DNA from 2 places in the Psychrobacillus psychrodurans genome. Region 1 is predicted to be linked to the other one. Evidence: predicted binding sites of a transcription regulator. Region 1 holds the regulator's gene; the other holds the start of a gene.
The links. Region 1 encodes LexA, which represses DNA repair genes until DNA is damaged. Its sites were predicted from a motif close to CGAACATATGTTCG; they were not measured.
Positions count from the first base shown of each region.

Region 2: ACQCPR_RS10490 (YolD-like family protein) is a predicted target of LexA. The motif match lies at 2,213-2,226, and genes of this name have one in related genera.

Region 1 covers NZ_CP189791.1:1,589,416-1,593,358, reverse strand. The annotation lists gene ACQCPR_RS07475 (YneB family resolvase-like protein) at 1-301, opposite strand, end outside; gene yneA (cell division suppressor protein YneA) at 298-615, opposite strand; gene lexA (transcriptional repressor LexA) at 789-1,409, shown strand; gene ACQCPR_RS07460 (peptidoglycan-binding protein) at 1,596-1,952, opposite strand; gene ACQCPR_RS07455 (M23 family metallopeptidase) at 1,991-2,170, opposite strand; gene ACQCPR_RS07450 (hypothetical protein) at 2,397-2,567, shown strand; gene ACQCPR_RS07445 (hypothetical protein) at 2,778-3,317, shown strand; gene ACQCPR_RS07440 (hypothetical protein) at 3,664-3,834, shown strand.
Region 2 covers NZ_CP189791.1:2,186,740-2,190,682, reverse strand. The annotation lists gene ACQCPR_RS10505 (hypothetical protein) at 1-61, shown strand, start outside; gene ACQCPR_RS10500 (HIT family protein) at 245-661, shown strand; gene ACQCPR_RS10495 (LLM class flavin-dependent oxidoreductase) at 1,155-2,147, shown strand; gene ACQCPR_RS10490 (YolD-like family protein) at 2,260-2,631, shown strand; gene ACQCPR_RS10485 (VC0807 family protein) at 2,767-3,426, shown strand; gene ACQCPR_RS10480 (HAD family hydrolase) at 3,441-3,943, shown strand, end outside.

The DNA of each region.
Region 1 (3,943 bases):
TATATATTGAGGTATTTGTTTTTTGAAGAAGATGCAGAACTGCCATTCTTCCATTTCCTCTACCAATTCGGGTTTCATCTTGAACAAATATCGCTTTAATTTCATTTTCTTTTATATAATCCAGTAAATCTAATAAGCCTTCACGTTCAATATCATATCCACTATGTTGATCTATAAATACTTTCTCTACTTCATAATTGTGTAGCGTTGCAAATTCTAATAGCTCTTCCTCCTGCCTTTGTAAAGATGTCTCTTGAGACTCTTTTTCAGTACTCACTCGACAATATATAACTGATTTCATTTAGGATCGCCCGCTATCTCCGTTTCATGATTGAAATGGTAACTTTTTTCCTCCACTGGGATTTTAAGCATCTCCCCAGCTTTAATATGTCCATCTTGTAAATTATTCATAGCTATAACCTTATTAATCCATACTTTTTTATCTTCCTTCACGCCATACTCATTTGCTAACTCCCATAAAGAATCGCCTTGCTCTATATTAATATGAAGACTCTCATCAGTTGAAAAAGAATTCGAGATTAATATAAACATTATAAAAGCAATACTACACGCTACAAATATTGTTAGAAAATAGTTTTCTTTAATCCAAGTCATAAATAATACCTCCAATAGAATGTGTGTTCGTAATGTATATTTCAATAATAATGCGAACACTTGTTTTTGTCAACAACAATTAGAACCTATGTTTGCATTAAAGTTCTTCGCCTGTTATACTATTAATAAGATAGAAAAGGATAGAGATTAATTACTCTAAAAGAGGTGAGCATATGAAAAAAGCATCTAAGAGACAGGAAGACATTCTAGCTTTTATAAAAGAAGAAGTTCGTAAAAAAGGATATCCACCATCTGTTCGAGAAATAGGAGAAGCTGTGGGCTTAGCCTCTAGCTCAACTGTACATGGACATTTAGCGAGACTGGAAAGTAAAGGCTTAATAAGAAGAGACCCGACTAAACCACGTGCCATTGAGATTCTTGATGGATTAGGTAGTATTGCTGAAAAACAAAATGTTGTGCATGTCCCACTTGTAGGTAAAGTTACCGCTGGTGTTCCCATTACCGCAATTGAAAATATAGAAGAGTTCTTCCCGCTTCCAGAAACTTTTGGTACTGCCGATGATAATTTATTTATGTTGGAGATTATGGGTGATAGTATGATTGAAGCAGGTATATTGAATGGTGACTACGTCGTTGTAAAACAACAGCAATCAGCCAATAATGGAGATATTGTCGTTGCTATGACAGAGGAAGATGAAGCAACTGTTAAACGATTCTTTAAAGAGAAGTCTTACTTCCGTTTACAGCCTGAAAACTCTTCCATGGAACCTATCATCGTAAATTCAGTTAGTATACTCGGAAAAGTAGTTGGTGTTTACCGCAATATTCAATAGATTTAACGTACTTGACAATATACTTAAATATCAGTAAGATAACGAAGAGCCGATATCATATTTCAACGAAAAGTGGACATTTTCGTTGAAATCATCGAAAAACCCCTTTACCTTTATGGTTGAGGGGTTTTATTTTGTCCGAATTTCTTTTTTTGTTAACATATTCTGTTTTCCTCTTAATGTTTTTTATTTTTTCTTTAAAGCAACTAAAGTTCTTGGCCCAACTATTCCGTCAACTGCCAAGCCGTTTTTCTTTTGAAAATCTTTAATAGCTGCAATTGTTAAAGTTCCCTCGATCCCATCAACCATTAGTTTATAACCTACTGAATTTAAAAGCTTTTGTACATCGGTTATATCTGTTTCGCTTATATAATTTAAAGGATTCACTGCATTTGGCTGCCCCGCCTCGTAAGATGGTATGTGAATTTCAAAATGCAAATGTATTCCTGTACTATTTCCTGTTGTGCCCTTTATACCAATCTGTTGGCCTTGTTTTACATTTTGTCCAATCTTTACGGTAAATGATTTTAAATGAGCATACAAGGTTTCATATTTCTTACCGTTTAAAGTATGGACAATTGTTATTGTGTTCCATAGCCACCTATAATTTTTGCTCTCGTCACTACTCCACTTGCTGATGCCTTTATAACCGGACTTCCATCACTTCCGAAATCCACTCCTTTATGCTCTTTAACTATATTATTCCTTCGAATTTCCCCAAAATGCGATGTAATTCTTCCTTCGCATGGTCTGATAAACAATGTTTTCCCCCCCTTCTAATTTAAGTAGAGATTCAATATCCCCTTACTAGTAAATGCTAAAATAAATAGTAACAAATAGTCAATTGCCATTATATTTATCAAATAAAATAATAAAATGGTTAAAAATGCGTAAATTTGGGTATTAGTATTTATAATTGAACATAGGTTAAATTAATTATATTATTTTTATATCAGCCTATATAACTATAAAGGGGCAAAAAAACTTATGAAACTAATTATAGTAGAACTAAAAAAGCTCATTAATGATTACTATAGATGCAATAACTACCATCTGAAGGAAGAAATTTTGATCGATATCAATTTGTTAAAAGATGCTATAAGAATCTTAGAAAAAAGAAAGTTAGAACTAAACACAAACAGCTCACTTGGTTATTAACCAAGTGAGCTGTTTTATATATTTTTTTAAACCATACTTTGTTTTACTGTATCTCTAAAACTCACCCACCTATATAAACTACTTCAAATCCCTCCATATTTATATTATTTATTCATACGAGATAATCAATCTAACTAGTCCGATTAATTTATAGGACATATATTATTGTATGCCGATAATTTGGCAAATCTATTAAAAGGAGGTGATTATATGGTTCTTGTACTTCAAGAGTTTACTACCCCAGCTAATACAGTTGTCATTGCAGATACAGCTGCACCACCCGGAACACTTCCTACACCTGCAGTGTTAACTCCACCAGCAATGGTTTCACCCTTGATAGACGGAAGTAATGCTTACATTTGGTCTCCAAACACAGAATCCAGCCAAACAGTAACATTTCAAAGCACCTTTGATATTGGTACTTTGCCAATTCTAACTCTAGCATTACCACTTTCTGCTTATTATGCTTTTGCAGCAAACGAAACCGTTTCAGTTACTGCATCTTTAGAAGTAGTAAATCTACTTGGTACCGTAATTGCTACAATCCCGCTTTTTGTAGGAGCAAACTCAGGTAGCTCTCAGGACGTTGCAATTACATCCGGAGACACATTACTTGCAGTAGGCCTTTTAGGCAATGCAGGTCGTATTGTAGTTAATGCCACTGTAACTTCTCCAGTAGCTGCTGGATACTCACCAAATCCCGGTAGATATTTGGGACAACTTACAGTGCACAGTATTCTAGCATTGTAGTATGGATGAAGAAATAAAATAAGGTAACAGTTTTTTGCCGTCAGTAACACATTGAAATAGAGAAAAATGCTCCTCTTCTAACAGAGAAAAGCACAAATTTCTAGGAACAAGCCCTCCTTGTTTGTGGAAATGTATATATTTTGGAGGGGCGCGTATAAAACCGCGCCCCTCCAATCTTTCTATTAATAATTAACTATACAATTGCATTATATAAACTTACTAAAGGAATAACAACAAAAAGGAACGATACTAACATTTCAAAAATTATAGGTCAAATTTCTTCCAATTACACATAATTTGTTACATAATATAAAATAGGAAATATAGATCATTAGGGGGAGCACTTTTGCCTATCATTTTAATATATAAAGAACTAAATCACCTAATAGATGATTACTACAAATGTCCCTTTACTCATATAAAAGAGCAAATTCTCATAGATATTAATCTTCTAACAGATGCATTGCTAATGTTCGACGCAGATCTTCAATTGGAAGCTCCACTTAAATCCATTTAAGCACAATCAACTTATCAACGGAATATAGGTGGGGCAATTCTTGTCAAAACATTAAACAAGGACATGTGCTACAAAAGACAATATGCAACTTACAACAAATGATATGGTC
Region 2 (3,943 bases), 600 kb from region 1:
AATTGTTTCTATCTTACTAAATATAGCACCTATACTTTTAGAACGAAAAGGTAAGAAATAATAATTTATTGTCACATAATTTATATAATATGCAATTCCTGTGTAAGACTTTATGTATATCTAACGAGAGCTTTACTTCAAGAAGGGGTAAAGCTGTTTTTTCTTGTTGAGCTAACTCGGCAGGTTAGTTTATAACAAGGTTAAAATATAGATAGAAAATATGAACTGGGAGAAGGAGATTTGAATGAAAGATTGTATATTTTGTAATCTAGAATTAGAACCAACCCAAAAAGTTATTTTAAGCAACGAGTATTGTATGTTTTTACAGTTAGAACAAGCACAAGAGAAAGGTATTCAGCTTGAAGGTGCTGGGCTAATTGTACCTAAAAAACATAGGGAAACTGCATTTGACTTAACGATAGAAGAATGGAATGCAACCTATACACTTCTTCATGATGTAAAAAAATTCTTAGATGAAATGTATCAACCTCAAGGATATAATCTCGGATGGAATTGTGGCGAGATTGGAGGACAACATATTTTTCATTCTCATTTTCATGTATTACCGAGGTATGAAGATGAACCACTTGCGGGTAAAGGTATTAGGCATATGTTTAAAAGAGCTGATAATAATAGGATAAATTATGTAATAAAAAGGTGAGCAATTATGAAAATTTATATTGCATTTACCTTAATAAATACAGATCAGATATGTAAGTAAAAGGTTAATATCTCACATGAGTGCTAAATTCTGTGATGCACCGCGGTCGTTGGAGACAGATTAACGGGATGGCTCAATGGCACATAGTTCATCGACCTTCTTCGCCAACCACAGTATCCTATACCCGTTTTACCGTGATCATTCTCTGTGGTGTAGCGATGGTAGTTCGCTACATGGATGGCTAACGGGTGTTTAAATAAAAAAGGACATCAAAATAAAATGAGTTTAGAGAACATATCTAAGCTCATTTTATATACGTAATTTAAATCAACCTTTAACATAGCTTAAAATTAAAAGAAGAATAACAAGAGTCGTCCTAACAAATCTTTATTTTACTATTATCAAGTCCCTTTCGTTTACTTTTTATTTTTTATTCGATAGCATTTGAATAGTGAAGTATTCAATGAGCATTTGTGGAAGGGAAGATATATAGATGAAATTAAGTGTACTAGACCAAGCGCCAGTCACAACTGGCAATACAGCAGCGGAAGCATTAAAAAAAGCAGAAGAACTGGCTATTTTAGCAGATGAACTAGGCTATCACCGTATGTGGATGGCCGAGCATCATGGAACCGATGCGTTTGCAAGTTCGGCACCGGAAGTAATTGCAGCTCACTTAGCTGCAAAAACCAAAAATTTACGTATCGGTACAGGTGGAGTAATGATGATGCACTATTCACCACTAAAGCTAGCCGAAGTATTTAAAACACTGAGTGCACTTTCTCCAGGTCGTATCGACTTCGGTGTTGGACGTGCTCCAGGTGGAGATAATCATGCGATGTACGCCCTTTCGGAAGGACGTCCTCCAATGGTCAATAATATGTATGAAAAACTAGCGATTGCCCTGCAACTGATTAATGACGAAGTTCCAGAAGAAAGCCTGTATAACAGAACGCTTGCGACACCTTCTAAAATCGTGTTACCAGAAGCTTGGTTACTTGGCTCTACTGGTAATAGTGCTGTACAAGCTGGCAGAATGGGTCTCGGATATTCCTTTGCGCAATTTTTCCAAGGTGGTATGACTCCAACTATATTAGATACGTACCGCAAAAACTTTACGCCATCTGCTTTAATGGAGAAGCCAGAGATTAATGTTACCTATCTTGTCACTGCTGCAGAAACAAATGAAGAAGCTGAGTTTCAAGCATTACCGCAGGATATCTCTCGTTTGTCTCTTCTGAAAGGGCAAATTCGTCCATTGATGACACCAGAGGAAGCGCAGGAATACCCATTGACGGAAATGGATCGAATGATGATACAAGAAAATCGTAAAATTCATCTGGTCGGTTCTGCTAAAGAAGTGGCTCAGACTTTACAGGAAGAGCAAGATAATTATGGCTTCGATGAAGTAATGATTTGTAGTATTCCGCATTCACAAGAAAAACGTTTGAATGTCTATCGTTTACTCGCAAAAGAATTGATGTAACTAGCAATTGGGCGCACTTGTCATGGGTGCGTCTTTTTTGTAGCCATTTATTCCCTCTTGAAATAAGAACAAATGTTCTGTATGATAAGTGAAAAAGAAAGAACGTGATAACATGGCTAACTTTGAAGATGATTGGAACCAATTAGATTTATCTCGATTACAGGATCGTGGGTCAAAGAAATGGGTAGCAATGATGGTGCCTGAGCATGTGAAATTGCTTCGTGAGTACAGTGAGGAGATAAAAAAAGAGCCTTGCCCAAACTTAAACGAGTTTGATTATGAAGCTATTCAGGATCAAATCGCACTTGCAATGCAAAGAAATGTTGAAATTAAAATAAAACGGTGGAAAGAGGGAGAGTTTATCTATAACCGCGGTACGATACAATGGATTGATTTGAGGAAAAGAACAATCGAACTAGAGGATCCTTTTCGCTCATTTGAGCTATATATTGATGAAATCGTAGACGTCACCATGTTGGAATAGCAATTACCTAAAACATCATCCTTTCAATGTGGATGATGTTTTTATGTATGAAGTAAAAAGAAGGAGTTTGTCAGGAAGATGTGGAAGATTATTCAAGGAGAATTGATTAGGTAAAAAATTCGAAGGAGAATATGAATGAAAAAGTACACTGTCTTACTCGATATCGTATTCTATATGGCGCTACCGTTTGCAATCTGGACATATGGAAGAGAAAGTCTAGGTGATTACTGGGCGATGCTTTTATCGACAGCACCTGGTTTTATTTATACGATCATAAATTTTGTTAGAGATCGTCAGTTTAATATAACGGGCATTTTTATATTACTAAGTCTACTTGTTGGAACAGTTGTTGATATACTGTCAGGAACTGCAGAGCGGATGCTATGGAATCAAGTATTCGTGGGAGTTTCATTTAGCTGCGTATTCTTAGTATCGATGCTTATTAAAAAGCCGCTTCCCTTATACTTTATGATGGATATGGCACATTTACAAGGATATCCGCGAGAAAGTAGTAGAGTGATTTATTTCAAAAAAGAAATATTACGATGGTTCCAAGTACTTACATTAATTTTTGTACTGAGAGGTATTACTCTAGCACTATTAAAATCCTGGTTGCTAAATAAACATGGAGTAGATGCATATGGCTCCATGCTTATATATTTAAGGGTTACTAGCTGGGTATTCGGTGGAGTAATGATCATAGGGTATATTTTTATTGGAAACGAAATAAAAAAAGTAGTTAGTAAGCTGACAATTGCAAAGAAAGAGATAGAGTTAGTAACAGAATCTAAATAAAAGGGTGAATAATAATGATAAAAGCAGTACTGTTTGATTTGGATGGTACGCTACTGAATAGAGATGAGTCGTTAAAGGTTTTCATCGATAAGCAATATGAGAGACTGTTTGATTTTATAGGTCATATACCAAAAGATACGTATACAACAAGGTTTATACAACTAGATAGTAGAGGGTACGTTTGGAAGGATAAAGTATATCGGCAATTAGTAGAGGAGTTTAGATTAACTAAAGTTACTTGGGAAGAGCTGCTTGAAGATTATGTGAATGAGTTTAAGTTTTGTTGTGTTCCTTTTGATAATCTTTTGTTAATGCTAGAGGAATTAAAGAAAAGAAAGTTGCTAATTGGGATGATTACGAATGGATATGGCCGGTTTCAAATGGATAATTTAAAGGCTTTAGGAATAGAAGATTATTTTCAAGTCATTTTGGTTTCAGAATGGGAAGATATTAAAAAGCCAGATCCCCATATATTTTTACGTGCTGTGGAGAAGCTTAGTGTGCTGCCAAACGAATG